DNA from 3 places in the Bradyrhizobium sp. USDA 4474 genome. Region 2 is predicted to be linked to each of the others. Evidence: predicted binding sites of a transcription regulator. Region 2 holds the regulator's gene; each other region holds the start of a gene.
The links. The regulator HrcA, encoded in region 2, represses chaperone genes, less so after heat shock. The targets are predictions, from matches to a motif close to GTTAGCACTCNCNNNNNGNGAGTGCTAAC.
Positions count from the first base shown of each region.

Region 1: ACVW16_RS13520 (co-chaperone GroES) is a predicted target of HrcA. The motif match lies at 4,627-4,655, and genes of this name have one in related genera.
Region 3: ACVW16_RS05385 (co-chaperone GroES) is a predicted target of HrcA. The motif match lies at 3,906-3,934, and genes of this name have one in related genera.

Region 1 covers NZ_JBSRZJ010000002.1:2,467,951-2,477,680, forward strand. Annotated here, with positions in the region: gene ACVW16_RS13490 (glycosyltransferase family 2 protein) at 1-46, shown strand, start outside; gene ACVW16_RS13495 (ChbG/HpnK family deacetylase) at 43-891, shown strand; gene ACVW16_RS13500 (DUF2076 domain-containing protein) at 1,016-1,837, shown strand; gene ACVW16_RS13505 (L,D-transpeptidase) at 1,905-2,720, opposite strand; gene ACVW16_RS13510 (protein phosphatase CheZ) at 3,032-3,796, shown strand; gene ACVW16_RS13515 (hypothetical protein) at 3,909-4,430, opposite strand; gene ACVW16_RS13520 (co-chaperone GroES) at 4,748-5,044, shown strand; gene groL (chaperonin GroEL) at 5,162-6,793, shown strand; gene ACVW16_RS13530 (hypothetical protein) at 6,910-8,121, shown strand; gene ACVW16_RS13535 (META domain-containing protein) at 8,193-8,591, opposite strand; gene ACVW16_RS13540 (L-lactate permease) at 8,729-9,730, opposite strand, start outside.
Region 2 covers NZ_JBSRZJ010000002.1:3,402,553-3,412,282, reverse strand. Annotated here, with positions in the region: gene grpE (nucleotide exchange factor GrpE) at 1-596, opposite strand, end outside; gene hrcA (heat-inducible transcriptional repressor HrcA) at 666-1,784, opposite strand; gene rph (ribonuclease PH) at 1,952-2,665, shown strand; gene rdgB (RdgB/HAM1 family non-canonical purine NTP pyrophosphatase) at 2,677-3,312, shown strand; gene hemW (radical SAM family heme chaperone HemW) at 3,299-4,456, shown strand; gene ACVW16_RS18000 (penicillin-binding protein activator) at 4,459-5,694, opposite strand; gene rsmI (16S rRNA (cytidine(1402)-2'-O)-methyltransferase) at 6,023-6,985, shown strand; gene ACVW16_RS17990 (YraN family protein) at 6,972-7,385, shown strand; gene gshB (glutathione synthase) at 7,396-8,340, shown strand; gene cpaB (Flp pilus assembly protein CpaB) at 8,707-9,522, shown strand; gene ACVW16_RS17975 (type II and III secretion system protein family protein) at 9,533-9,730, shown strand, end outside.
Region 3 covers NZ_JBSRZJ010000002.1:742,390-752,119, reverse strand. Annotated here, with positions in the region: gene ACVW16_RS05405 (glutathione binding-like protein) at 1-10, opposite strand, end outside; gene ACVW16_RS05400 (cysteine hydrolase family protein) at 23-616, opposite strand; gene ACVW16_RS05395 (LysR family transcriptional regulator) at 754-1,587, shown strand; gene groL (chaperonin GroEL) at 1,862-3,502, opposite strand; gene ACVW16_RS05385 (co-chaperone GroES) at 3,549-3,863, opposite strand; gene ACVW16_RS05380 (usg protein) at 4,268-4,555, shown strand; gene ACVW16_RS05375 (cupin domain-containing protein) at 4,725-5,300, shown strand; gene ACVW16_RS05370 (NupC/NupG family nucleoside CNT transporter) at 5,411-6,661, opposite strand; partial or broken gene ACVW16_RS05365 (helix-turn-helix domain-containing protein) at 6,790-6,951, shown strand; partial or broken gene ACVW16_RS05360 (FGGY-family carbohydrate kinase) at 6,952-7,150, shown strand; gene ACVW16_RS05355 (SDR family oxidoreductase) at 7,232-7,990, opposite strand; gene ACVW16_RS05350 (peptidase) at 8,016-8,774, opposite strand; gene ACVW16_RS05345 (transglutaminase family protein) at 8,862-9,710, opposite strand.

The DNA of each region.
Region 1 (9,730 bases), 930 kb from region 2:
GGCCGACAAGGCCACCGACGCGCCGAACAGGACGGCGGCCGAATGAGCGCGGCTGCGGCAGCGCCGCGGCAGATCTGGCTCTGCGCCGACGATTACGGCATCAGCCCGGGCGTCAACCGCGCCATCCGCGACCTGATCGAACGCGGCCGCCTCAATGCGACCTCGGTGATGATGGTAGGTCCCGCGATCGCGCCGCACGAGGTCGAGACCCTTCAGGCCGTAGCGGAGGCAAGCCCGCGCTGCGCGATCGGTTTGCATGTGACCCTATCGGCGCCATTCCGGCCGCTCACCATGCATTTCCGTCCGCTCGACGGCGACATGTTCATGGCCTTTCCAAAGCTGCTGCGCGCCGGATTGATGCGGCGGCTCGACAGCGAATTTTTTCGCAACGAGGTGCGGGCACAGCTTGCGGCCTTTGCCGAAGCCTTCGGCCGCGCGCCCGACTTCGTCGACGGCCATCAGCATGTGCAGTTGTTTCCGCAAGTGCGTGACGGCTTTGTCGAGGCCGTCGCGGAGATCGCGCCGAAGGCATGGGTGCGCCAGGGCGGCCGGGATCTGCCGCTGGCGCAACGGCTGACGTCTCCAAAGGCGATGGTGCTCGATATCCTCAGCGCGCAATTCCGCAAGCGTGCGGGGCGCGCCGGTCTCGCATTCAATCCTGCCTTTGCGGGGGCCTACGACTTCACGCGGGCGGCTGATTTCGGCGCGCTGATGCGCCAATTCCTCGAGGGTCTTCCCGAGGGCGGCCTCGTGATGTGCCATCCGGGCTTCGTCGACGAGATCCTCACCGGTCTCGACCCGATGACGGACGTCCGGGAGCGCGAGCATGGCTATCTCGCCAGCGACGCCTTCGCGCAGCTGCTCGCGACCAGTGATGTGACATTGGGATGAAAGCGGCGAAAGCCAAGCCACGGGCCCATTTGTCGCATACCGAAATTTAATCCGGCGGCCACTGTTGGGGCCACAATGGAACCCTACATCCCGCTTGCGCTTGTTTCGCGCGAGGGAGATGACCATGACGCCGCAGGAACGCCAGCTCGTGGACGAGCTTTTCGACCGGCTTTCGAAGCTGGAAAATGCACCGCGCGATCCCGACGCGATCGCCGCGATTTCGGACGGCTTGCGCAAGGCGCCGGGCGCGGTCTATGCGCTGGTGCAGACCACGCTGCTGCAGGACGAGGCGCTCAGGCGCGCACATAACCGCATCCAGGAGCTGGAAGCGGCCCATGCGCCGGAGCAGCCCCAGTCCGGCGGCTTCCTGGATACGATGCGCGACACGCTGTTCGGCTCGAGTCCGTCGCGCGGCTCGGTTCCGAACGTGCCGCCGCGCGAGCAGCGGCCGGTCTGGAACAGCGGCCAGGCGATGCAGCAGGCCCAGCCGGGTTACGGCCAGCCGCCCTATGGACAGGCTTACGGGCAAGGCCAGGGGTATGGACAAGGTTACGGCGCCCCGCCGGTCGGTGGTGGCGGCGGCTCGTTTCTCGGCACCGCGGCGGCAGCCGCGGCCGGCGTGGTCGGCGGCTCGCTGCTGCTCTCCAGTATTCGCGGCATGATGGGCGGCGGATCGCATCAGGCTTTTGGCGACACCACCATCATCGAGGAACGCGGCGGTGGCGGTCCCTGGGGCGGCGACCAGTCCGGCGGCTCGCTTGCGCGCGATGCCGGCCTCGATGACATCGGATCGAACCGGGATTCCCGTCAGGGCTTCCTCGACCAGGGATCGAACGATCAGGACAACAACGACCAGAATTTCGACAACAACGACGACGGCAATACGGACGTCGCCGACGACAGCGATTTCGGCGGCGGAGACGACGGCGGCAGCGATTACGCGTGAGGCTGCGCCAGCGCCAAGCAGAAACGGCCGCCGGTGAGGCGGCCGTTTTTATTGGAAGGTCAGGCGCTCACATCACCACGACCTTGGTGCCGACATTGACGCGGCCGTAGAGGTCGATGACGTCCTCGTTGCGCATGCGGATGCAGCCGGAGGAGACGTTGGTGCCGATGGTCCAGGGCTCGTTGGAGCCGTGGATGCGGTAGAGCGTCGAGCCGAGATACATCGCACGCGCGCCGAGCGGATTTTCCGGACCGCCTTCCATGTGCCTGGGCAAATCGGGGCGGCGCGCGATCATTTCCGCCGGTGGCGTCCAGTCCGGCCATTCGCGCTTGGCCGTGATCGACTTCACCCCGGTCCAGGTGAAGCCTTCGCGGCCGACGCCGATGCCATAACGCATCGCGCGGCCGTTGCCCTCGACGAGATAGAGGAACTTGTTGTTGGAATCGACGACGATCGTGCCGGCGCTCTCCTTGCCGCTATAGTCGACAACTTGCTTCTCGAACTTCGGATCGAACGGACGCTGGCGCGGGTCGACCGCCTCCTGCTGGTAGCTTGCGCCCTGCTGATATGCACCCTGCATCTGCGGTTCGCCCATCGGCGGCATCCGGCGCGGATCGGCATAGGCCGGCTGCTGCTGATAGATCGGCTGTTGCGGCGAATAGGCCGGACCGCGGCCGGGACCATCGCCGAACAGGAACTCGATGAAGCCGCCGCCCATGTTGGCATTGGAGGCGACGCGCACCGGCGCCGGAGCGACCTGCCGCTGGTAGAGCACTGCAGGCGGATCGTTCGGCACGCTGTTGTCGAAGGCGCTCGCGCTGGTAGCGCCGACAATGAAGGCGCATGCGCTGCCGAGCAGCGCGACAGACATTTTCTTGAACATCGACGTACTCTGTACTGTTTCGTCTCGTTGCATTCGCCGCCGAACGCGCTGGCTGTTGGCGTCCTCGACGTGGTCAATAAAGAGCAAACTCCGTTTCGTTTGGTAAACGCAGCGGCCGTTTCGATTCACCACGTCGCGAACGGCGGTGCAATTTGGCGATCAGCGTTTATTTTCGATGAAGCGCAAAGCCTCATGGTTAATCGCGCGTTTGCACGCCGTCGCACGCGGCCGCACCACACTTCCGGACGTGAACCTCGTGTTAAATTGCTTCTGCCTACAAAGACGCGTGAGTGAGGTGGGGGAGTATCCTGATGGCTGTTCACCGCAAGCGTTTTCGTGTCGAGGATATCGCCGGTGGCGAGATGCCAGTTCTGGACGTAACCGACGAGTCGGGCCCGATGCATACCGAGATCATGGCAGAGCTGCGCGCGATCCGCGCACAGATGGCCCGAAGCGGTCAGCCCGCGCTGCCGCCGAGCGAAGGCGTCGTGGCGCAGGAAGTCGCGGAGACGCGCGCGTTGCTCGACACCTACCGGGCCCAGATCGAGCAATGCGAGAAGCTGAAGGTCGAGCTCGACCTCATTCATGACGCCATCGACCGCACCAAGCGCGAGATCGCGACCCTGCACGGCAAGAGCTTCGACGGCGGCGAGATGGCCAAGGTCAATGGCGAGCTCGGCGCGGTGGTCGGCGGTACCGAGCAGGCGACCCAGCAAATTCTCGAAGCGGCCGAATCGATCGACCAGGCCGCGAGCGCCATGTCCAAGGTGCAATCGGCCGACCAGCAGAAGCGGCTCGCCGACGACATCCAGGAACGCGTCATCTCGATCTTCGAAGCCTGCAACTTCCAGGACCTGACCGGCCAGCGCATCAGCAAGGTCATGAACACGATGAAGTTCATCGAGCAGCACATCAATTCGATGATGGACATCTGGGGCGGCGTCGACGCCATCAAGTCCCACGCGCCGGTGCCGGTCGACACCCGCAGCGAAGACGAAAAGCTCCTCAACGGTCCGAAGCTCGCCGGCGACGTCGGTCACGCCTCGCAGGACGATATCGACGCGCTGTTCGACTGAGCGAACGCGAGATCAGAAAAACGAAACGCCGGCGCAAGCCGGCGTTTTTTGTTTTGGGCTGTCATTGCGAGACCCCTTCCTTCTTCCCTTGCGGGAGAGGGGACGTCAGACATCACGCCCGCGGCGCGCAACGAACGTAGACCATGTTGCCGTAGCGGGTGGCGGCGTCCTTGTCGACGAAGCGGGTGATCATGACGCGACCGTCGAAGGAGACGACCTCGCGATCCAGCTCGCCCGGCGTCGGGCCGGGGGGGCCGATATAGTTCTTGCCGCTCGGCGAGCCCTTCAGCCGCAGCTCCTGCGGCGTCGCCTGATCGGCGAGATGCATGATCACGCCGCCGGAGGACCCGGCGCCGATCACGTAGGGATTTTTGCACTGGGCCCGCGCGGCCGCTTCGGTGCGGGCGCGGTCGGCCGGGTTCTGGAACGAGGCGAGGCCCCATCGGCCGACGATCTCGTCGGCGCGGATGGAGGCCGGCATTTCCGGCCCGGTGCCGGGCTCAGCCTCGGGCGCCGGCTGGGACGACGAGAAGGACGGCAGGCTCATGCCGCCGCCGCAGGCACCCAGCAGCAGCGCAAGGCAAGAGGCCGCCGCCAGATTGGCAACCGTGCGCGCGTGAGCTGAACTGATCATGGCATTCCCCCAAGCAAGCCTTTGGCCGCGCCCCTCCCGCAGCCAAGCGCAAAACCGCTGCCGGAGCAATGACGTCCTACTACACGCCGGCGCTCCGAACGAATTTCTATTGCCACCATCCTATATCCGCCTCACCAATCGCTTAACCACCTTTGCTTGACAGGATCGCGGCCAAGCCATATTTCCGTGGCGCACTATTAGCACTCGGAAAGCCCGATTGCTAAGCGCGCCGTGCGACCCTCGGGAGGGGGAACGGCGGCGCCGCCCCCACCCACTTCCGCTGCTTTCAGAGAAGCGAGCCTCCAAAGGGAAACGTCATGGCTAAGTCCAAATTTCGTCCGCTGCATGACCGTGTCGTGGTCAAACGTATCGACGCCGAGGAAAAGACCAAGGGCGGCATCATCATCCCCGACACCGCCAAGGAAAAGCCGTCCCAGGGCGAAATCGTCGCCGTCGGCCCCGGCGGCCGTGACGAGGCTGGCAAGCTGATCCCGATCGACCTCAAGGTCGGCGACCGCGTGCTGTTCGGCAAGTGGTCGGGCACCGAGGTCAAGATCGACAACGAAGATCTCCTGATCATGAAGGAGTCGGACATCATGGGCGTGATGGCCTAAGGCCATCTGCCTGAACAGCCGCTGAATGTCATGCCCGGATCATCAGGTCCGGGCATCCATCATTCCGCCTGATATCACCACGCACGACACATCACGAATGAACAGGGATTGCAGAACATGGCTGCCAAGGACGTCAAGTTTTCCGGAGACGCGCGCGATCGCATGCTGCGGGGCGTCGACATTCTCGCCAACGCCGTCAAGGTGACGCTCGGCCCCAAGGGCCGCAACGTCGTCATCGAGAAGAGCTTCGGCGCGCCCCGCATCACCAAGGACGGCGTCACCGTCGCCAAGGAGATCGAGCTCGAGGACAAGTTCGAGAACATGGGCGCCCAGATGGTGCGTGAGGTCGCCTCCAAGACCAACGATCTCGCCGGCGACGGCACCACCACCGCGACCGTGCTGGCCCAGGCCATCGTCCGCGAAGGCGCCAAGGCGGTTGCCGCCGGCATGAACCCGATGGACCTCAAGCGCGGCATCGACAGCGCTGTTGCGGCCGTCGTCAAGGACATCGAAAAGCGCGCCAAGCCGGTCGCCGCCTCCTCCGAGGTCGCCCAGGTCGGCACCATCTCGGCCAACGGCGATGCCGCCATCGGCAAGATGATCGCCCAGGCGATGCAGAAGGTCGGCAACGAGGGCGTCATCACCGTCGAGGAAAACAAGTCGCTCGACACCGAAGTCGACATCGTCGAGGGCATGAAGTTCGACCGCGGTTATCTCAGCCCCTACTTCGTGACCAATCCCGAGAAGATGACCGCCGAGCTCGAGGACGCCTACATCCTCCTGCACGAAAAGAAGCTCTCCGGGCTGCAGGCCATGCTGCCGGTGCTGGAAGCCGTGGTGCAGTCGGGCAAGCCGCTCGTCATCATCGCCGAGGACGTCGAGGGCGAAGCTCTCGCCACCCTGGTCGTCAACCGCCTGCGTGGCGGCCTCAAGGTTGCCGCGGTGAAGGCGCCGGGCTTCGGTGATCGCCGCAAGGCCATGCTCGAAGATCTCGCGATCCTGACCGGCGGCCAGCTGATTTCCGAAGACCTCGGCATGAAGCTCGAGAACGTCACGGTGAAGATGCTGGGTCGCGCCAAGAAGGTCGTGATCGACAAGGAGAACACCACGATCGTCAACGGTGCGGGCAAGAAGCCCGACATCGAGGCCCGCGTCGGCCAGATCAAGGCCCAGATCGAGGAGACCACCTCGGACTACGACCGCGAGAAGCTGCAGGAGCGTCTGGCCAAGCTCGCCGGCGGCGTCGCGGTGATCCGCGTCGGCGGCGCGACCGAGATCGAGGTCAAGGAGAAGAAGGATCGCGTCGAGGACGCGCTCAACGCCACCCGCGCCGCGGTGCAGGAAGGCATCGTCCCCGGCGGCGGCGTGACCCTGCTGCGCGCCAAGAAGGCCGTCGGCCGTCTCACCAACGCCAATGCCGACGTCCAGGCCGGCATCAACATCGTGCTGAAGGCGCTGGAAGCCCCGATCCGTCAGATCTCCGAGAACGCGGGCGTGGAAGGCTCGATCGTGGTCGGCAAGATCCTGGAGAACAAGTCCGAGACGTTCGGCTTCGACGCCCAGACCGAGGACTATGTCGACATGATCGAGAAGGGCATCATCGATCCCGCCAAGGTGGTGCGCACCGCGCTGCAGGACGCTTCCTCCGTGGCCGGCCTGCTGGTGACCACCGAAGCGATGGTCGCCGAAGCCCCGAAGAAGGACGCCTCGCCCGCCATGCCGGCCGGCGGCGGCATGGGCGGCTTCTAAGCCCATCCTGACCTGACGATGTTGCGAAGGCCGCCTCCGGGCGGCCTTCTTTTTTGCCGATCGTGGGCCGTGCTACTACGGTGGCGCCCGATTCCATTCGTTCGAGGATTTCGTCAATGCGCGCGCTTCTGTTTTGCCCGACGGCTGTTTTGGCGTCCCTGCTGGTGATTTCGCCAGGGCTCGTGTCCGCCCAGATGAAGCTGTCGCCGAAGGCCGCGGCACCCGGCGGCGTGGAGACACGCTACTTCACCTCGATCGACGGGCTGATGGACGGCAACGCCGACGTGATCCTGAAGGAGACGCGGCAGGGCAAGACGGTTACCGCGGCCGTGCTCGACGTCTGCTATCCCGTGGCGAAGAATTCCGACCGCAAGGACCGCTTCGTCGTCAATCTCCAGGTCTCCGGCCAGACGCTGACCGGCACGACCACGAGCCTCGGCGCGAAGGCGCCTGTCACGGTCAAGCTCACCCGCAAGCCGACCGGCGACACGTTCGAATTCCGCGGCCAGATCGGCATCGGTCAGGCCGTGACGGAGGTGACCTCGCCCGACAATGCCGATCTCAGCGAGAAGGAATTCTTGGACAACCAGACCACCGACGACGGCATCACGCCGCAGCCGAAGGATTTTACCGAAGTCTCGCCCGAAGCGATCGCCGTCAAGGTCAAGCTCGATGCCGCGACCGACTTCCTGAAGAGCCTCAAGGGCCAGGACGTCGAGGTGACGCTGGCAAGTCTCTCCGTCGGCTGCGACGCGCTGCGTGCCGGCGAGCAGACCATCAACATGTCGGTCGATCCTGAGCACGCGGCGGCGCTGCTCGCGAAATTCAAGGCGATGCCGGGCGTCACCGCCGCCGGCTGGACCGCGGGGCTCGTGGAGATGGATCGCACCATCCGCATCGGAGCCGCCGATTGGCGCGACGGCGACAAGATCAACCGCGACAAGCTCGCCACCGCGATCGCCGGCGTGCTGAGCAAGACGCTCGCGGCCAAGCCGGTCTCGCAGAGCTTCAGCGCCTCAACCGGCAAGCTCAAGCTCGTCTTCAAGCGGCCCAACCAGGATTTCCCGGCGCTCGAGCTCACCGACACGATCGAGGTTGCGGGCCTCGTCTCCGCCGACAAGCCAGGAGCAACCGACAAGCTGATCGTCTGGATCGGCAGTCCCTCGACCACGACCGCCGACGAGAGCACCGGCGCCAAGCTCAACGTATCCGACGAGGCGGCAGCCGACGAGGAAGGCGACCAGCCCGACGACGACGGCTCGGTGGATGCGCTCACCCGGGAACTGAAGGGCCAGCGCTGGGACGCCGACAAGTCGGTCTGGAAGTAGGCGAAGCTCTCGTGCCCCGACGCAGCGCAGCACCCCAGTGATGCGCCTTGTCCGGGACACGAATGAGCGAGCTAATTCCCGTTCTCGCGGAAACGCAGCGTCTTCGGGCCGATCAGCGTGAGCATGTCGCCCTGGCGCTTCCAGGTCTCGACGGCGGCGAGCGCCGCGACGAGATCGTCATCGGCCTGGGCCTTGGCCGGCGGACAGGACCGATCCTGAATTGCGCCGGGAACGAAGATCACGGTGTTGCCCGCCACCGAGAATTGACCCTTGCCGCCCTTGCACCAGAGTTCGAGCACGACCTCGCCATTGTCGCCGATCTCGAGGTTCGGGATGCGCTTCGAGCCGGGCTGCGGCACGGCCTCCATCGTCATCTCGGTGCCGAAGGGAAAGCCCTCTTCCGCACGCGCGACCGCGGACATCACAAGCAACGCCGCTGCGCCACACACCATCTGCTTCAACGACACCATGAGACCTCTCGACCGACCCGATTTGCCGGGTCTTCTATAAGAGGAAGAAGCCTTTGAGAAGGTTCGTGGGTTCACGACACAAAAATCCCCGCCGGAAAGGTCCAGCGGGGATTTGCGTCGAAGCCGCCCGTCGCCTGCTACTTCAGGACGAGCTCCGTGAACGGATAGACATAGGCTTGCAACGTCACGAACACACCGACGAGGCAGGCCAGCACGATCGAGTGCCAGAACACGAAACGCAGGATCGTGCCTTCGTGGCCGTACCAGTTGGTGGCGGTCGAGGCGACGACGATCGATTGCGCATCGATCATCTTGCCCATCACGCCGCCGGACGAGTTCGCCGCCGCCATCAGGATCGGCGACAGGCCGAGCTGCTGCGAGGTGATCTTCTGGAGGTTGCCGAACAGGATGTTCGACGACGTATCGGATCCGGTCAGCGCCACGCCCAACCAGCCGAGCAGCGTGCCGAAGAAGGGATAGAGCACGCCGGTCGCGGCAAAGGCGAGTCCCAGCGTCGCGTCGACGCCGGAGAGGCGCGTCAGCGTGCCGATCGCGAGCATCGCCGAGATCGTGATCAGCGAGATCGCACAGAGCCTTATGGTGCGGCCGTATTCAACCAGCAGCCGGCCAGGACCGACGCCCATCAGGAAGCCAGAGATGATCGCCGCGATCAGCATGCCGGTGCCGGTGAAGGACAGATAGGTGAAGCCGAACACCGCGGCTTCCTTGGTCGGCGCGGGCGCCACCGGCGGCATCTTGTTGATCATCTGGTGCAGCTCAGGGACGGCGTAGTTCCAGGTGAAGATGCCGTTCGCCCAGGTCTTGAAGGCACCATTGCCCCAGATCAGCATCACGACGCAGACGATGAACCACGGCAACAGCGCGCTGAGGAGCTCAGCTTGCGTCAGCGGCGTCCTGTCGAGCGATTTTGCCGAGGCCATGGTCGCTGCCGATTCATCACGTCCGCGCAACGCCGGCGACAGCCACAGCTGCTTCGGCTGCCAGACCTTCAGGAACAGGATCAGCGCGCCCATCGAGATCAGCGACGCGCCGATGTCGACGATCCAGGGATTGACGAAGTTCGAGATCACGAATTGCGGGACCGCGAACGTCACGCCGGTAACGAGGATGGCCGGCCA
Region 2 (9,730 bases):
TCGTTGCTGTTCGCCGCGGGCGCGGGCTTTGCGCCGCCCTTGGCGACGCCGACCAGCGCCGGACGCAGCACGCGCTCGCCGATGGTGTAGCCGGCCTGCATGACCTGCACGACGGTGCCCGCGGGCACCGATGCGTCAGGCACCTCGTACATCGCCTGATGGAAGTTCGGGTCGAACTTCTGGCCCTGCGGATCGAGCTTCTTCACGCCGTGCTTTTCCAGCGCATTGAGCAGCGAGCGCTCGGTGAGCTCGACGCCCTCGATCAGCGCGATCAGGCCGGGATCGGCCGCAGCACGCGCTTCGGACGGAACGGCATCGAGCGCGCGCTGGAGATTGTCGGCGATGTCGAGCACGTCGCGGGCAAAGCCGGTGATGCCGTAGAGCTTGGCGTCGGCGACCTCCTTGGCGGTGCGCTTGCGCAGGTTCTCCATCTCGGCCAGCGTCCGCAGCATGCGGTCGCGCGCCTCGGCAGCTTCCTTTTGCAACGTTTCGACCGAGCCGGGCTCGGGATCGTCGGGCATGATGTAGGGCTTTGACACCACGGGTTCGCCGGTCGGCGCGGCCGTGTCTTCGGGTTGCCGGGTGGGATCGGTCATCGGCTGCTTCTCGAACTCGTCTCAAGGGGAGGTTTGCTGGCCCGGATATCGTGCTTCGGACGCCGAAAATCAAGCGCCCGTGATCGGCTCAATGCCGGTCAGCCCGCCCAGCAGGCGGCTGACGATGCGGGCGGCATAGTCCACGGTCGGGATCACACGGGCATAGTTCAGCCGTGTGGGCCCGATGACGCCCAAAACGCCGACGATGTGGCCGGCGGCATCCCGATAGGGCGAGATGATGGTGGAGGAGCCGGACAGCGAAAACAGCTTGTTCTCGCTGCCGATGAAGATTCTGACGCCTTCGGCGGTTTCCGCGCGCCCCAACAGGTCGATCACGCCGCGCTTGGTCTCGAGATCCTCGAACAACAGCCTGACACGCTCGAGATCCTCGAGCGCGTGCAGATCTTCCAGCAGATTGGCGTGCCCGCGCACGATGAGCTGGCGGTCCTCGTTCTCGCCGCCCGACCAGCTCGCGATCCCGGCCGAGATCACCTTTTGCGTCAATTGATCGAGCTCGGCGCGGGCCTCGCCGAGCGCGGTTTCCAGCTCCAGCCGCGCCTCGGCGAGCGTCCGCCCGCGAATCCGCGCATTGAGGAAATTGCCGGCTTCCGTGATGGCCGAGGAGGGAACCCCCGGCGGCAGCGCCAGCACACGGTTTTCGACCTGGCCGTCCTCTCCGACCAGGATGACCAGCGCCTTCTCGGGTTCCAGCCGGACGAATTCGATGTGCTTGAGCCGCGCATTGGACTTCGGCGTCAGCACCACCGCCGCGGCGCGCGTCAGGCCGGAGAGCCGGGTCAACGCCTGATCCAGCGCCGCCTCCACCGATTGGGCGTGGCCGACGGTGGCGAGCTGGCTCTGGATCGATTGCCGCTCGGACTCGTTGAGATCGCCGACCTGCATCAGGGCGTCGACGAAGAAGCGCAGGCCGAGTTCCGTCGGCAGCCGGCCGGCGGAGGTATGCGGAGCGTAGATCAGACCGAGCTGTTCCAGATCGGCCATGACGTTGCGCACGGAAGCCGGCGACAGCGGCATCGCGATCAGGCGCGAGATGTTGCGCGAGCCCACCGGCTCACCGGTCGCGAGGTAACTTTCGACGATTTGACGAAAGATGTCGCGGGAACGCTCGTTGAGCTGGGCGAGGCCTGCGCGCGGCGCGATCAGATGGATCGGATCGTGATGGGCCACAGACGTTAACTCCTGTCAGTTCCTCGTAATTTGTCCATCCCGGGCGCGTCTGACAAGCGTGGCGTTTGCGGGGCAGATATCAGGGGCGAAAAAGCCTTGCTGCCCACCCTCACCCCACCTACAAGCACCGCGAACAGCCTGACCTTGCGAGTTTTGGAGGATTTCCCATGCGGCCAAGCCGCCGTGCGCCCGACGAATTGCGCCCCGTGACGCTTGAGCGTGGCGTGGTCAAATATGCGGAAGGCTCCTGCCTCGTGAAATTCGGCGACACCCACGTGCTTGTGACCGCCACGCTGGAAGACCGCCTGCCGCCGTGGCTGAAGGGCCAGGGTCGCGGCTGGGTCACCGCCGAATACGGCATGCTGCCGCGTGCGACCTCGGAACGCACCCGCCGCGAGGCCTCGGCCGGCAAGCAGAGCGGCCGCACCGTCGAGATCCAGCGCCTGATCGGCCGCTCCCTGCGCACCATCGTCGATCTCGAAGCGCTCGGCGAGCGCCAGATCACCGTCGATTGCGACGTGCTCCAGGCCGACGGCGGCACCCGCACCGCCTCGATCACCGGGGCCTGGGTCGCGCTCGCCGACTGCATCAACTGGATGAAGTCGCGCAACATGATCAAGGCCAACGTGATGCGCGACAACGTCGCCGCGATCTCATGCGGCATCTACAAGGGCACGCCGGTGCTCGATCTCGACTATGCCGAGGACTCGGCAGCCGAAACCGACGCCAATTTCGTCATGACCGGTGACGGCCGCATCATCGAGGTGCAGGGCACTGCGGAACGCGAGCCGTTTACGCAGGACGAGTTCCTGGCGCTGATCGCATTGGCGCAAAAAGGCATCGCGCGTCTGGTGGACTTGCAGAAACTGGCTGTCGCGTAGTCAATAGCCCCATGCACCGCCGAATCACCGGAAAGCTCGTCATCGCGACCCACAATCCCGGCAAGCTCGCCGAGATGAAAGAGCTGCTCGCGCCTCACGGCATCGAGGTGGTGTCGGCCGGCGAACTCGGCCTTGGCGAGCCTGACGAGACCGGCAGCGATTTCCGCAGCAACGCCGCGATCAAGGCAATCGCGGCCGCGCAGGCGACCAAGCTACCGGCTTTTGCCGATGATTCCGGAATCGTCGTCGACGCGCTCGACGGCGCGCCCGGCATCTACAGCGCACGCTGGGCCGGTCCGTCCAAGGACTTTGCCGCCGCCATGGCGCAGATCGAGCGCCTGCTGCAGGAGCGCGGCGCCACCACGCCGGACAAGCGCAAAGCGCATTTCGTCTCGGCGCTCTGCGTCGCCTGGCCCGACGATCATCTCGAACAGGTCGAGGCGCGCGTCGACGGCACGCTGGTGTGGCCACCCCGCGGCACCGCCGGCTTCGGCTACGATCCGATGTTCCTGCCCGACGGATACGACCGCACCTTCGGTGAGATGACCAGCATCGAGAAGCATGGCCTGCCGCCGCTCGGCCTCGGCCTGTCGCACCGCGCCCGGGCCTTCGTGAAACTGGCGGAGATCTGCCTTGAGCCGCGCTGATAAAGATGCGTTCGGCGTCTACGTGCACTGGCCGTTCTGCCTGTCGAAGTGTCCCTATTGCGACTTCAACAGCCACGTCCGCCACGCCGCCATCGACGAGGCGCGTTTTGCGGCCGCCTTCGCGCGCGAGATCGAAACGACTGCGCAGCGCTCGCCCGGTCGCGAAGTCAGCTCGATCTTCCTCGGCGGAGGCACACCATCGCTCATGCAGCCCGCCACCGTCGGCGCGGTGCTCGATGCGATCGGCAAGCACTGGCGCGTTGCCAACGACGTCGAAGTGACGCTGGAAGCAAACCCGACCAGCGTCGAGGCCACGCGCTTCGCCGGCTATCGCGCTGCCGGTGTCAATCGAGTCTCGCTCGGCGTGCAGGCGCTCGACGATGCCTCGTTGAAAGCGCTCGGCCGCATGCACAGTGCGCGCGAGGCACTCGACGCCGTCGCCATCGCGCGCCGCTCGTTCGATCGCTATTCGTTCGACCTGATCTACGCCCGTCCCGACCAGACCCCGGCGATGTGGGCGGACGAGCTGCGCCTTGCGATCGATGAAGCGGCCGAGCATCTGTCGCTCTACCAATTGACGATCGAGGAAGGCACGCCGTTCTTCGGCCTGCACCAGGCGGGCAAATTGAAGACGCCGGACGAAGTGGTCGCGCGCGCGCTCTACGACGTGACGCAGGAGACCTGCGACAAGCTCGGCCTGCCCGCCTACGAGATCTCAAATCACGCGCGACGCGGCGCCGAGTGCCGGCACAATCTGGTGTACTGGCGCGGTGAGGAATATGCCGGCATCGGTCCCGGCGCCCATGGCCGCCTCGACATCGACGGCATCAGGCACGCCACCGCCACCGAGAAGCGTCCCGAAGCCTGGCTGATGCGGGTCGAGAGCAACGGCGATGGAATCGTCACCGACGATCTCCTCAACAGCGAGGAGCGGGCCGACGAATTCTTGCTGATGGGATTGCGCCTGGCCGAAGGCATCGACCCCGAGCGCTACAAGGCCTTGTCCGGCCGTCCGCTCGATCCCAGACGTATCGCGCTGCTGCGTGAGGAAGGCGCGATCACGGTCGATGCGGCGGGACGGTTGCGGGTGACGAGCAGCGGTTTTCCGGTGCTGGACGCCGTGGTCGCGGATCTCGCGGCGTAGGACTACGCCCCAAAACTCTTCGGCGAGCCCGCGACCGCGACACCGCCGCCCGTCGTCACCTTCATCACCGCAAGGCCGCGCTCATTGGTGCCATCCGCACGGAACCGGAACAGGCCATCGATGCCCGCGAAACCAGATGGATTCGTGAGCACGTCGGCCGAGAAGCGCGTCGTACCCTGCGTGCGCGCAAGCGCTGCGACAAGCGCGACGGCATCATAGGCGAGCGTCGCGGTGCGGATCGGCTCGGCGCCATATTTGGTGCGGTAGCGGCCGGAGAACGCGCGGAAGCCGGCCGGATCCGGCGCGGCATAGAGGCCGCCCTGCAGCGCCGGACTCGCATAGACGCGCGGGCTGTCCCACAGGCCGGTCCCGAGCAGCTGGATGTTGCGCAGATTCGCGCCCGCTGCGGTCATCGCGTCTGCGACCGAAACGACGGCATCGCCGTCATCGGCAATGAACAATGCGTCCGCGCTGCCGAGCTGCTGTGCCACGTTGCGCGCCGGCGTGGCTCGATCGGCGCCGTATCTTTCGAACGCGACGACACGCCCACCGCGCCTGGGCACCGCGGCCTTCACCGCGGCTTCGACGACATTGCCATAGGCATTGTCGGGCACGAGCACGGCAACGGCGCGTTTTCCGATGCCGGCGGAATATTCGATGATGCGGTTGACGTCGGACTCCGGCAGGAAGCTCAGGAGGTAGACGCCGCGGCCGGCGATGCTGGAATCGGTGGAGAACGCCATCACCGAGATGCCGCGCGCGCGCGCGACCTGCGCCACCGCCGGCACCGACTGCGCGAACAGCGGCCCCAGGATGATCTCGGCACCTTCCTCGACCGCCTGCTGCGCACCGGCTTGCGCGCCCTGCGGGCTGCCATTGTCGTCCTTGATCAGGAGCTGGATATTCGGGTTCTGAAACTCGGCCAGCGCCATCTCGGCGGCGTTGCGCATGGATTGCGCCGCAAGCCCGGCATTGCCCGCGGCCGAGAGCGGCAGGATCACCCCGACCTTCACGCCGCCGGTGCCCGCGGTCGTCGCCTGCTGTGGCGGACCGGCCGGCTGGGCCGGAGGCGGCGAGGAGCTGGAGAACGGGCTGGAAAACTGGCTGAGGCTCTGCTGCACGCCGGCGCAGGCCGAGAGCAAGGGCGTGCCGAGCAGCAGGCCAAGCGTACTCCGCCGGGTCGCCCCTGGCATCAGGGGCCCCTGAACGGGAGACTTCGGATCACGCGGGCCCACCATGGCAGCTTCTCTTCTGACCGGCCGCAGGCGGCCCGTCACTTCACTCTTGTCCGCAACACAAGCCGCGGATTCAGGCATGTTGTCCACAAATAGTTAACCAAAACAAAAGGATAATGACCGCTTAACGCGGCTGCCCTTCGTTCCGGCCAGCTGTTTGCCGTCCGTCACGCAGCATCAAGGCGCGGTTTCCGCCGCGAATATGGCGCTGACGCTTCATTCCCCCTCGAATGTGATGCCGGATGGATCACATTCCAGTCCCTCTCCCAATATGATCTTTTTCCGGGGACTGGTTCCCAGCCACCGGGATCATGCCTAAGTTCGATTCATTATGCGCGCAAAGCCGGCTCCGATAAATACGACTGAAGCTGCGGACACCGCCTCGCGCGGTTTCTCCATCGACGCCCATCGGCTGACAGCTCCGAAGCCGGCGGCCGGCCTCTATCTGGTCGCGACCCCCATCGGCAATCTCGGCGACATCACCTTGCGGGCGCTCCAGACGCTGGCCGGGGTCGACGTCATCGCCTGCGAGGACACCCGCATCACGCGGCGCCTGACCGAGCGTTACGACATCTCTGCGCAGCTCAAGCCGTATCACGAGCATAATGCCGAGGCTGCGCGGCCGAAGATCCTGGAGGCACTCGCGGCAGGCGGCTCGGTCGCGCTGGTGTCGGACGCCGGGACGCCGCTGATCTCCGACCCCGGTTACAAGCTGGTGCGCGAGGTCTGTGCCGCCGGCCACGCGGTCTTTGCGCTGCCCGGCCCTTCGTCGGTGCTGGCGGCGCTGTCGGTTGCGGCGCTGCCGACCAACCGTTTTTTCTTCGAGGGCTTTCTACCCGCCAAATCGGCCGCGCGAAAATCGCGCCTGGCCGAGCTCGCGCACATCGATGCCACGCTGGTGATGTTCGAATCCGGCAATCGCGTGCAGGACACGCTTGCCGAGCTCGCCGAGATCATGGGGACGCGCGAAGCCGCGATTTGCCGCGAGCTGACGAAATTGCACGAGGAGATTTCGCGGGCGACGCTGAGTGAGCTCGCGGGCGAAGCCGACGCGCTGGAGACGCGCGGCGAATTCGTGCTGGTGATCGCACCGCCCGCGGCCGACGCCGACGTGCTGACATCAGATGCACTGGACGATCTCCTGCGCGCGCAGCTCGCCACGAACAGCGTCAAGGACGCCGTCGCGCATGCCGTCGCGCTTTCTGGGCGGCCCCGCCGCGAGATCTATGCCCGCGCGCTCGAACTCGCCAAGAGTCCGCACGAGGATTTGCGGGGCGGCGATGGCGAAGACTAGGGGCGTCGCAGAACCCAAACCGGAGCCAAAGGTCGCCTCGCCCGAGCGTGTCGCCGCGTTCCGCACCGGCATCTCGGCCGAGAGCCGCGCCGCCGCCTTTCTCGTGGCCAAGGGTTACCGCATCCTCGCCAAACGCTACCGCACGGCGCATGGCGAGATCGACCTCGTGGCGCGCCGCCGCAACCTGATCGCCTTCGTCGAGGTCAAGGCGCGCGCCAGCCTCGACGAGGCCGCCTATGCGGTCACGCCACGCCAGCAGCAGCGCATCATCGATGCCGCGCAGGGCTGGCTCGCAGCGCATCCCGAGCATGCGGAATTCGAGTTGCGATTCGACGCCATGCTGATTGCGCCGCGGTCACTTCCACGCCATGTGTTGGCGGCATTCGACGCCTCGACCTGAAAGGCAGCCCATGAAACTGAACGTCGCCGTCCAGATGGACCCCATCGCCCGCATCAACATCAAGGGCGATTCCACCTTCGCGCTGCTCCTGGAGGCGCAGAAGCGCGGCCACGGCCTGTCCTATTATACGCCCGACAAGCTCTCGATGGTCGGCGAGGAGATCGTCGCGCCGGTGCAGCTGCTGACGGTGCGCGACGAGCCCGGCAATCATTTCACCCTCGGTGAGCCCAGGCGCGAAGCGCTCAACGGCTTCGACGTCGTCCTGCTGCGGCAGGATCCGCCGTTCGACCTCGCCTATATCACTTCGACGCATCTGCTCGAACGCATTCACCCAAAGACGCTGGTGGTCAACGATCCCGCCGCGGTGCGAAACGCGCCCGAAAAACTGTTCGTGATGAACTTTCCGCAGCTGATGCCGCCGACTTTGATCTCGCGCGACTTAGATGAGATCAACGCGTTCCGCGACAAATACGGTGCCGTGGTGATGAAGCCGCTGCACGGCCATGGCGGCGCCGCGGTGTTCCGGGTGATGCCGCAAGACATGAACTTCGGCTCGCTGTTCGACATGTTCTCGGTGACGTTCAAAGAGTCCTGGGTGATTCAGCAGTTCATTCCCGAGGTGAAGCTCGGCGACAAGCGCATCATCCTGGTCAATGGCGAGTTCGCAGGCGCCGTGAACCGCGTGCCGGCGGCCGACGATCTCCGCTCCAACATGGTGCGCGGCGGCGCCGCCAAGGAGACAGAGCTGACGCCGCGCGAACGCGAGATCTGCGCCACCGTCGGCCCGGCGCTGCGCGAGCGCGGCCTCCTGTTCGTCGGGATCGACGTCATCAACGGCAATCTCACCGAGATCAACGTGACGTCGCCGACCGGCATTCGCGCCATCGCACGCCTTGGCGGCCCCGACGTTGCGGCGAAAATCTGGGACGTGATCGAGCAGAAGCGGACGAGGTAGTTCCGCAATGATGGCGTTGGGGAGCCTCGTCTCTCTCTCCACGTCGTCCCGGACGCGCGCAGTCTTCGCCGGGACGACACTGATGTTGATGCGCGCTGCTTCCATCTCGCGACGCACCTCCTTTACTAACCACCCATTCACCATGACGCTCCCGCGCTTCCTCCGAAGGTCGTAGTGCGCCTGCGTGAATCTACGGGGCCACTGACCGACCGGGATAACGCGGCATTCACCATCCGCCCAAAACCCGCACCGTCACAGGGCATCACACTCGGCCTCGCAACACCCCTTATACTTTTACTCCCTACTCATCGACGCGGGGGAACACGCTACGTGCGGTTCGAGTGCCCCGCGTGAGAGTAGAAGCGTATGAACACCGCACGCATTGTCGTTCTCGTCATCGCGCTGAGCGCCGGCGGCGTCGCTGCGTATCTGGCGAGCAGCTACGACAACAAGCCCGCGCCGGTCGCCCCGGTGGCCGAGAAGCTGCCGACGACCGAGGTGCTCGTCGCCAAATCCGACATCCAGCTCGGCCAGGCCGTGAAGGCCGAGGATCTGCAATGGCAGACCTGGCCGCAAGCGACCGCCAGCAGCGCCTTCGTCCGGCGCGACAGCAGGCCCAACGCACAAACCGAGATCGCCGGGTCGATCGCGCGCGTGCCGTTGATGCAGGGCGAGCCGATCCGCGAGCAGAAGCTGGTGAGGGCGGACGGCTCCGGCTTCATGGCCGCGATCCTGCCCTCGGGCATGCGGGCCGTATCCACCGAGATCTCGGCAGAGACCGCCGCCGGCGGCTTCATCCTGCCAAACGACCGCGTCGACGTCGTGCTGACGCGCCGCCTGAAGAACCCCGACACCAGCGGTGCGACCGGCGGCAATGACCTGATCCTGTCGGAGGTCGTCCTGTCCAATATCCGCGTGCTCGCGATCGACCAGGCGCCGAAGGAAAAGGACGGCCAGACCGCCGTGATCGGCAAGACCGTCACGCTGGAGCTGAAGCCCGAGCAGGTCGCCACGCTGTCGGCCTCGCGCCAGGGCGGAACTTTGACGCTCGCACTGCGCAGCATCGCCGATGCCAGCGCCACCGACGGCGCGCCCGAAGACCAGGCGCTCAAGCAGCGTCAGAGCGGCGTCAACGTGATCCGCTACGGCGTGCAGACGCGACAACTAACGTCACAGAAGTGATGGAGACATGATGAATTACGGGGATTATCGGATGGGCCTGCGCATTCGGGGGAAGCGCGCTGGCTCGTTCTGGGCAGGGGCGATGATGATGCTGGGGCTGGTCGCAGGCCCCGATCTCGTCCGCGCCGCGGATGCGCCGGTCGGAGACCAGGCGCCGATGCAGGCGCCGGACCTCGGCGTGGCGCCGGCCGCGACCGTCGCGCCCGCA
Region 3 (9,730 bases), 2.7 Mb from region 2:
GCTCCAGCATCGCGTTTCTCCGTTATCTCAGCGCATCGCCGCGCGCGATGATCGCGAAGCGGTCGGAAAGTTCGGCCAGCGCAACCTCGTGAATGGTGCGGGCGTCGAGCGTGCCGCCGCGTCCATCCGGCAGGTCGCGCGTGGCGCAGGCATCGGCATCGACAGTGGTGCGAAGGCCGAGATCGAGTGCGGCCCGCGCGGTGGAGCTGACGCACATATGCGTCATGAAGCCGGCCAGCACGATGTTCTTCCTGCCGGTCTCGTCGAGGCGCGCCTTGAGGCCGGTGCCGGCGAAGGCATTGGGCAGCTCCTTCTCGATCACCAGCTCGCCGGAGCGCGGCTGAAGCTCCGCGACGATGGCGCCGCGCTGGGTGCTGCGATCGAACAGGCCGCCTGCCTTGCCGCGATGGGCGATGTGGATGATCACAGTTCCCGCTTCGCGCGCCCGCGCCAACAGCGCGGCTGCGCGCGCGATCGCCGGCCGGGCGTCGGGCAAGGCAAGGGGCCCCGCGAGGTATTCGTTCTGGATATCGATCAGCACCAGCGCGGCGTCGCCAAGACGCGGCGGATTGAGGTCGGCGCCGGCGAGCTGGAGCAGGGTCGTTGCAGCAGTCATGGTCGTGGTCATCTCCGAGGGAAAGCCGAGGAAGGCCTGCCCAACCATAGCGCGGGGTGGGCCTGCCGATATGCAGGGATATCGCAGCCGCCGGCTGCGATATTGCAGGCAGACCCCGCGCGATGTAGCCTGACGCCATGAACTGGGACGATTTGCGCATCATCGCTGCCGTCAGGGACGAGGGCACCTATGCCGGCGCCAGTGCGCGACTGCGCATCGACGAGACCACGGTCGGGCGCAGATTGTCTCGCGTCGAACGCGCGCTCGGCCTGCGCCTGTTCGAGGCCGCCGACGGCGTCCGCAAGCCAACGCGGCAATGCGAGGCGGTGCTGGCGCATGTCGAAGCGATGGCGGCGCATGCCGCCGAGATCGGCCGCGTCGGCGAGAGCCTGGCAGGTCCGGTGGGACGCCTGCGCATCGCCTCCACCAACACGGTCGCCGAAGAGGTGCTATCGCCGCGCGCGAGCGACTTCCTGCGGGCCAATCCCGGCCTGACATTGCAATTCCTGACCTCGAGCGAGAACGTCAAGTTCTCGCGCTGGGAGGCCGATCTCGCCATCCGACTGCGCAAGCCCGACAAGGGCGACTTTGCGATCTCGAAGCTCGGCGAGATCAAGCTCTATTATTTCGAGCCTGTCGCGGGCGAAGGCGAGGCGATGCTGTGCGCCTATCCGGATGAGCTCGGTGCCATTCCCGAGATGCAATTCCTGCGTACCAGGAAAGTCCGTGCGCGCTGCGTCACCGACAACGTCCGCGTCATCCGCAACATGATCCGCGCGCATCAGGCCGCCGGCGTGTTGCCGGAATATGTTTGCGCGGATCTGCTCGCCGATCGTCGCCTGCGTGCCGCGCTGTTGCCGAAGCGGCGCGATGCCTGGCTGCTCGTGCAAAATCATCTCAAGCGCGACGCCGCAACGCGCGTGACGATCGATTGGGTGAGGACGTGTTTTCAGGAGATGGCGCGCAGCTGAGGCGATGTTTCGATGTGACGATCCAAAATTGTTGTTACAGCTCTTGGTTGAATGGTTCTCCGTCTGATCCTGACCATTCGGTTGTCATTCCGGGGCGGCGCGAAGCGCCGAGCGACGGTGCGCAATTGCGCACTTGCGTCCGGCTTGCGACGACGAGCGCGCGTCCAAACAAAAACCCCGGCATTGCTGCCGGGGTTTCGCATTTGTGGAGCGAGATCCCGGATCTGCGGTGCACCACTCCGCGCTGCACCGCGTCCGGGACGACTTCGTCGCCTTAGAAGTCCATGCCGCCCATGCCGCCGCCCGGGGGCATCGCGGGCGCCGCGCCGCCCTTCTTGGGCAGTTCGGCGACCATGGCTTCCGTGGTGATCAGCAGCGCCGCAACCGAAGCTGCGTTCTGGATCGCGGTACGGACCACCTTGGTCGGGTCGATGATGCCCTTCTTGACGAGGTCGCCATATTCGCCGGTCTGGGAGTCGAAGCCGTAAGCATAGGCCTTGTTCTCCAGGATCTTGCCGACGATCACCGAGCCGTCTTCACCGGCGTTGATCGCGATCTGGCGAGCGGGCGCCGACAGCGCTTTGCGCACGATCTCGACGCCGGTCTTCTGGTCGTCGTTCTTGGTGCGCAGGCCCTTGAGCTGCTCGGAGGCACGGAGCAGGGCGACGCCGCCGCCCGGGACGATGCCTTCCTCGACAGCCGCGCGGGTCGCATGCATCGCGTCATCAACGCGATCCTTGCGCTCCTTCACCTCGACCTCGGTCGCGCCGCCGACGCGGATCACCGCGACGCCGCCGGCGAGCTTGGCGAGACGCTCCTGGAGCTTCTCACGGTCGTAGTCCGAGGTGGTCTCCTCGATCTGCGCCTTGATCTGGGCCACGCGCGCCTCGATGTCGGCCTTCTTGCCGGCGCCGTTGACGATCGTGGTGTTCTCCTTGTCGATCATCACCTTCTTGGCGCGACCGAGCATGTTGAGCGTGACGTTCTCGAGCTTGATGCCGAGATCTTCCGAGATCGCCTGGCCGCCGGTCAGGATCGCGATGTCCTGCAGCATGGCCTTGCGGCGATCGCCGAAGCCCGGAGCCTTGACGGCCGCGACCTTGAGGCCGCCGCGCAGACGGTTCACGACCAGGGTCGCGAGCGCCTCGCCTTCGACGTCCTCGGCGACGATGACCAGCGGCTTGCCGGTCTGCACCACGGCCTCGAGCAGCGGCAGCAGCTCGTTGAGCGAGGAGAGCTTCTTCTCGTTGATGAGGATGTAGGCGTCGTCCATCTCAACGCGCATCTTGTCGGCGTTGGTGACGAAGTAGGGCGAGATGTAGCCGCGGTCGAACTGCATGCCCTCGACGACGTCGAGCTCGGTCTCGAGCGACTTGGCTTCCTCGACGGTGATGACACCCTCGTTGCCGACCTTCTTCATGGCGTCGGACAGGAACTTGCCGATCTCCTGGTCGCCGTTCGCCGAGATGGTGCCGACCTGGGCGATCTCGTCGTTCGAGGTGACCTTCTTGGAGTTCTTCTGGAGGTCCGCAACGACGGCCTCGACCGCGAGGTCGATACCGCGCTTGAGGTCCATCGGGTTCATGCCGGCGGCAACCGACTTGGCGCCTTCCTTGACGATCGCCTGGGCAAGCACGGTGGCGGTGGTGGTGCCGTCGCCGGCCGCGTCAGCGGACTTCGAGGCGACTTCGCGCACCATCTGCGCGCCCATGTTCTCGAACTTGTCGTCGAGCTCGATCTCCTTGGCGACGGTGACGCCGTCCTTGGTGATGCGGGGAGCGCCGAACGACTTGTCGAGCACGACGTTGCGGCCCTTCGGACCGAGCGTGACCTTCACCGCGTTGGCGAGAACGTCGACGCCGCGCAGCATCTTGTCGCGCGCTTCAACCGAGAATTTGACTTCTTTGGCTGCCATCTGGAGTTTTCCTTGGATATGTTTGACTGGAGGGAGCGAGGGGCCGTTAGGCCGCCTTCTTCTTGGAAGCGGGGACGTCGAGGACGCCCATGATGTCGCTTTCCTTCATGATCAGGAGATCGACGTTGTCGATCTTGACTTCAGTGCCAGACCACTTGCCGAACAGCACGCGGTCGCCGACCTTCAGGTCGATCGGGATCAGCTTGCCGGCTTCGTCGCGGCCACCCGGGCCAACGGCGACGACTTCGCCCTGGGAGGGCTTTTCCTTGGCAGTGTCGGGAATGATGATGCCGCCAGCGGTCTTCTCTTCTGCGTCGATGCGCTTGACCACGACGCGGTCGTGAAGCGGACGGAAATTCATGCAGTCCTCCTAAACATTTGCACGAGTTGAGGTTTTTAGCTTGTTAGCAATCTGTGCCCGCGAGTGCTAGCACAGGCGGGATTGAAATAGGACAGGAATTTTGCGGGAGCAAGGGTTTGTAGCAAAAAAATCAGCAGCCGGAAGCACCGAGTGCCAACTTCGTGCGGCCATCGTTAACCGCGTCGCGAGGGCCTCTCCAGGCTTCCTTGGGGGCCGTATTAGCACGGAGCTGCATCTGCTGCTAACGCGTTGAATTTCAACAGCTTGTTAAACTTTTAGGCTTGAGATGGATTGTCGGTTTGCGTCACATTTCTCTCATGTGAGCGCATCTCCACCGGGTGGCGCAACCAGTCGCGTACCGGATCAAGCCACCCCCTGAATGCGCTCCTGCAAAGGAGGTTGGCATGGGATTGCGGGTTGGAACCGTTTCCGAGGATTTCCGGAAACAGTTGCTGGGCTACGGGCTGACGACGGCCCAAATTCTCTACAGGATGCCGGATCATCGCTCGCTGCTGCAGACCTATGTCTGGCAGAACTACGACATGTTTCCGAAATTCCCGGCGCTGACCGACTTCCTGGCGTTCTGGCAGGAGAAGCTCGACGGCCCGCTGCATTCGGTGACGGTGGCGCATTCCAAGCTGATCAAGCCGGCCGAGCTGCGCGCCGTGGATGGCGTGTTCCGGCTGCATTGACGGTGTGTAGGGTGGATTAGCCTGCGGCTGGGCGAAGCGCGTCGCTGGCGTAATCCACCTCTTTGCTTTCCACGCCGAGAGAGAATCGGTGGATGACGCCTTCGGCTGATCCACCCTACGAGAGCTGTTTTCATGCTAGCCTCCGTCCATGACAACGGGAGGCCGGCCCATGGCCAAGAAAACAAAATCGGAAACAAAATCGGAAACAAAATCGAAAACAAAATCGCGCAGCGCAGCCCAGAGCGCAGTGAAAAAGCGCAGCGGCGCCAAAGCCGCAACCCGCTCCTCGGCGCGCAAGGCGGTGAGGGCGAAGGCGCGCACGACGACGGCAAATGCATCCGTCAAGAAGCCGGCGCGCCCCAGGCAGCGCATCGCCATCAGCCATCACCGCGAGGAAGATTTCAAAGCCGATGGCCTGCGTGCTTACGCAAAATACCGCGACCTCGGCATCGCCGCCGCAAGCCACGGCCTCGCGCAAGCTCACGTCATCCGCCTGCAAGGCCCCTGCGATCCCACTGAGGTCTCGAAGCTGCACTTCCACGACGTCGAGTTCCAGATGGTCTACGTGCTCAAGGGCTGGGTGAAGACCTACATGGACGGGCAGGGCGAGACCATGATGAAAGAAGGCAGCGCCTGGACCCAGCCGCCGAAGATCAAGCACATGATTCTGGACTATTCCGATGACGTGGAATTGCTGGAAGTGATCCTGCCGGCGGAGTTCAGGACGGTGGAATTGAAGGCGTAGGCCGATCTCGTCACTTGTCATTGCGAGCGAAGCGAAGCAATCCAGACCACCTTCGCTGATACATTCCTGGATTGCTTCGCTCCGCTCGCAATGACGGCGGAGAGACCGCGCTACGTCAACACTCCCACGATCGCGCCCATCAGGCAGGTCGTCAGCGTCCCCGACACGATAGACTTCAATCCCAGTGCGTTGATCTCCTCGCGCCGGTCCGGCGCCATCACACCCAGGCCGCCGATCATGATGCCGAGGCTGGCGAAATTGGCGAAGCCGCACATCGCGTAGAGCATGATCAGGCGCGAGCGCGCATCGAGTGTATCGGGTGGCATTTTCGAGAAGTCGACATAGGCGACGAGTTCGTTGAGCACGGTCTTGGTGCCCATCAGGCTGCCGGCGGTGATCGCCTGGTCCCACGGCAGTCCCATCAGCCAGCACACCGGTGCCATGATCAAACCCAGCACGCGCTGCAGCGAGATCGCGGCACCGCCGACGTTGGGCAGCAGGCCAAGCACCGCATTGACGAGATAGACCAGCGCCACCAGCACCAGGAGCATGGCCACGATGTTGATCAGCAGTTCGATCCCCGCACTGGTACCTTTCACGATGGCGTCCATCGTGCCCGAAACCTGCATCTCCGGATCCTCCAGCGCGCCGCCGGTGCGCTTGTCTGACGTCTCGGGGATCATGATCAGGCTGACGAGGATGGCAGCCGGCGCGCCCAGCACGGAGGCGATGACGAAATGCGCGGCCGCGTCGGGTATGAGGGGAGCCAGCAGCGTCGCATAGAGCACCAGCACGGTGCCGGCGATGCCGGCCATGCCGCCGGTCATCACCAGAAACAATTCGCTGCGGCTCATCTGCGCCAGATACGGCCGCACGAACAGCGGCGCCTCGACCATCCCGAGGAAGATGTTGGCGGCGGTCGAGAGCCCGACCGCGCCGCCGACCCCTAAGGTGCGCTCCAGCAGCCAGGCCATGCCGCGCACAACAGGCGGCAGCACGCGCCAGTAGAACAGCAGCGTCGTCAGCACGCTCATCACAAGCACGATCGGCAGCGCCTGGAATGCCAGGATGAAATCGGCACCCGGCGCCTTCAGGTCGAACGGCAGGGGGCCACCGCCGACATAGCCGAACACGAAGGAGGAGCCGGCGCGCGAGGCGGCCGAGATGGCCCCGACCGCGTCGTTGATGGCGCCGAAGGCGTGCGCGACAACAGGCACCTTCAGCAGCACGATCGCGGTGACGAAGGTCACGACGAGGCCGATCAGCGCCTGGCGCAACGAGACCGCGCGGCGATTCTCCGCCAGCGCGAAGGCGATCAGCAGCAATGCGAAAACCCCGAGTGTCGATTGCAGCCGCAGCATGATGTCCCCAAACCCCCCGATGATTATGGCTGTGCCTGCGTTGCAAACGCAATGCCGGGAATGTTGCTGGCAGGCCCGCTGTTGACAAGCTCGCCTGCATCGGTCACGCGGGGAAGATTGACATCAGGGAGCGGCTCCGCATCGATCTCGCCTGCCAGATCCTGATGAGCGACGAGCAGGCCTCCATCGCCGACATCTGCTTCGAGGTCGGCTTCAATAATCTCTCCGACTTCAACCGCCAGTTTTTGGCGGGGAAGGGTATGCCGCCCTCGCGCTTCAGACGATTGCTGGCCAGTGCGCTGATCGCCGGACTGGATATGCGCTCGCACCTGGAGAGCTTGCTGGCTCTCTATCTCGCCGGCCTGTGCGGCCTCGGTTACGGCGCGCGGCAGATCGTGCGCGCCCAGCAGGACAAAGGCATCGCCATCGAGACGATCGTCGTCAGCGGCGGCGCCGCACAGCCGTCTCGTGCGGCAGGTGCTCGCCGATGACGATTGTTGAGACAGCGCCACCCCCGCAGCAGGCGTCGTTAGACGCCTACCGTGCATGGGGGTGTCTTCGCGTCTTGCTTCAGCCGCGTCCGACGAACGGCATCTTGGTGGCCATGACCGTCATCGTCAGCACATTGGCATCGAGCGGCAGGCCGGCCATGTAGGCGACGGCATCGCCGACCGCCTTCGCGTCCATGCGCGGCTCGTGCTTGGTGGTGCCGTCGGGCTGCAGCACGCCGGGGCCGTTGACCATGCGATCGGTCATCGGCGTCGCGGCATTGCCGATGTCGACCTGGCCGACCGCGATGTCGTACATGCGGCCGTCGAGGTTGGAGGCCTTGGTCAGGCCCGTGATGGCGTGCTTGGTCGAGGTGTAGGCCGCCGAGAACGGCCGGGGCGCGTGCGCCGAGATCGAGCCGTTGTTGATGATGCGTCCGCCGCGCGGGCTCTGGTCCTTCATGATGCGGAAGGCGTGCTGGGTGCACAGGAACGGGCCGGTGAGGTTGGTGTTCACCACCGCCTGCCACTGCTCGAGGCTGAGGTCCTCGAAATTCACGGCCGGCGCGCCCATGCCGGCATTGTTGAACAGCACGTCGAGCCGGCCATAGGTCGCCTTCACCTTGTCGAACAGCGCGGCGATGGATTCGGGCTTGGTCATGTCGGCGGTCACGCACAGGCTCTTGCCTGCGGGGCCGAGCTTCGCTGTCTCCTCGAGCATGTCGAGCCGGCGGCCGACCAGCACCACGGTGAAGCCGATGTTCATCAGCGCCAGCGATGCGGCGCGTCCGACCCCGGTGCCGGCGCCCGTCACCACTGCGATTTTTTTCGCTTCACTCATCGTTTCCTGCCTTTTCTTTGAGTTGTCAGATTTTGGGTTCTTTTTCGTTCTTGTAGGGCGGCCGCGGAATGTTCTGATGCGCCGCGCGCAAGGCGGCCGACCAGCGCGAGCGCAGATCGTGGAAATAGGGCTCGCCAGCCTCGATGCGGTGGTTGAGATCGGCCTCGCAGGCGTCGGCCCGCACCACGAGCACGTCGATCGGGAGGCCGACACCGAGGTTGGAGCGCATCGTCGAGTCCATCGAGATCAGGCCGGTCTTCAGCGCCTCGTAGAGCTCGACGTCGTAATGCATGGCGCGGTCGAGCACCGGCTTGCCGTATTTGTGCTCGCCGATCTGCAGGTAGGGCGTGTCGGTGGTGCACTCGATGAAATTGCCCGCGGTGTAGATCATGAACAGGCGCATGCGGGAGCCCTTGATCTGGCCACCGAACAGGAAGGAGACGTCGAAGGACACGTCCTCGGATCTCAGCGCCGGTCCCTCGGTCGCATGCACCGCCCGGATCGCCCGGCCGATGCGCTGGGCGGCCTGGAACATGGTCGGCGCGTTCATCAGCGTCTCGACCTCGCCCGTGTTGGGGTCTTCGAGGCCTTCGGTCAGCGTCGAGAGCACCGACTGGCTGATGGCGAGGTTGCCGGCGCTGGCGATCGCCATGATGCGGTCGCCGGGCTTGGAGAAGATGTGCAGCTTGCGGAAGGTCGAGACGTTGTCGAGACCGGCATTGGTGCGGGTATCGGCGATCATCACGAGCCCGTCCCGAACCAGGATTCCACAACAATAGGTCATTTCCAGTCCCCGAACGCGTTTGCGCGGAATTACTAGCCAATTTCGGAGGCCGCTCCAACCCCGATTCCCAGGGGTGACGCGGGACGACTAGCTCTGCCGCTGCGACTGCGATTGCGACTGGCCACCGCGGCCGGCCTGCTCGACCTTGACCGCAACCGTCAGCGTCTCCGTGCCGCCGCCATAGCGGGTGCCGCGCACGGGAGCCGCGCCGAGATAATCGAGACCGATCGCGACGCGGACATGGGCGTCGGTGGTGCAGATGCTGTTGGCGGGATCGAAACCGACCCAGCCGAGACCATCGACGTAGGCTTCCGCCCAGGCATGCCCGGCACCCTGATGCACCGTGCCGTCGGAGCGCAGGAAATGACCGGAGACGAAGCGCGCCGGCACGCCGCCGATCCGGGCGCAGGCGATGAAGATATGCGCATAGTCCTGGCAGACGCCGCGCTTGAGCGTGAAGGCTTCGGCGGCCGAGGTGCCGCTGTTGGTCGGGTCTTCGTCGAACGTCATGTGATCGCTGATTTGCGACATCAGCGTGTGCAGGAAGCCGAGCGTGTCGTTCTCGGCCTCGCTGCGCAGCTGGCGCGCAACTGCGGTCATCGCCGGATTGGCGGTCGTGAGGTCGGTTGTGCGCAGGAACATGTCGGCGGGAAACCGCTCGTCCGCGCCGCGCAGCACGCCGCCGGTATCATGGGTCTCGATCAGCCCTTCGGCGGTGATCTTGATGTCGCTCAGGGGCCCGCAGGACAGCACATGGGTGACATTGCCGAACGCGTCTTCGTGCATGTCGAGCTTGGTGTCTGTGGAGACGTCGATCTGCCATTCCGCCACATATTGCCCGTCATGGCTGCACGGCGTCATGCGCAGGATCTGGATCACGCTGGTTGCGGCCGGCTCGTAGCGATAGGTCGTGGTGTGCTGGATTCGCAGGCGCATGGTGGACCGTGCCGTTAGTG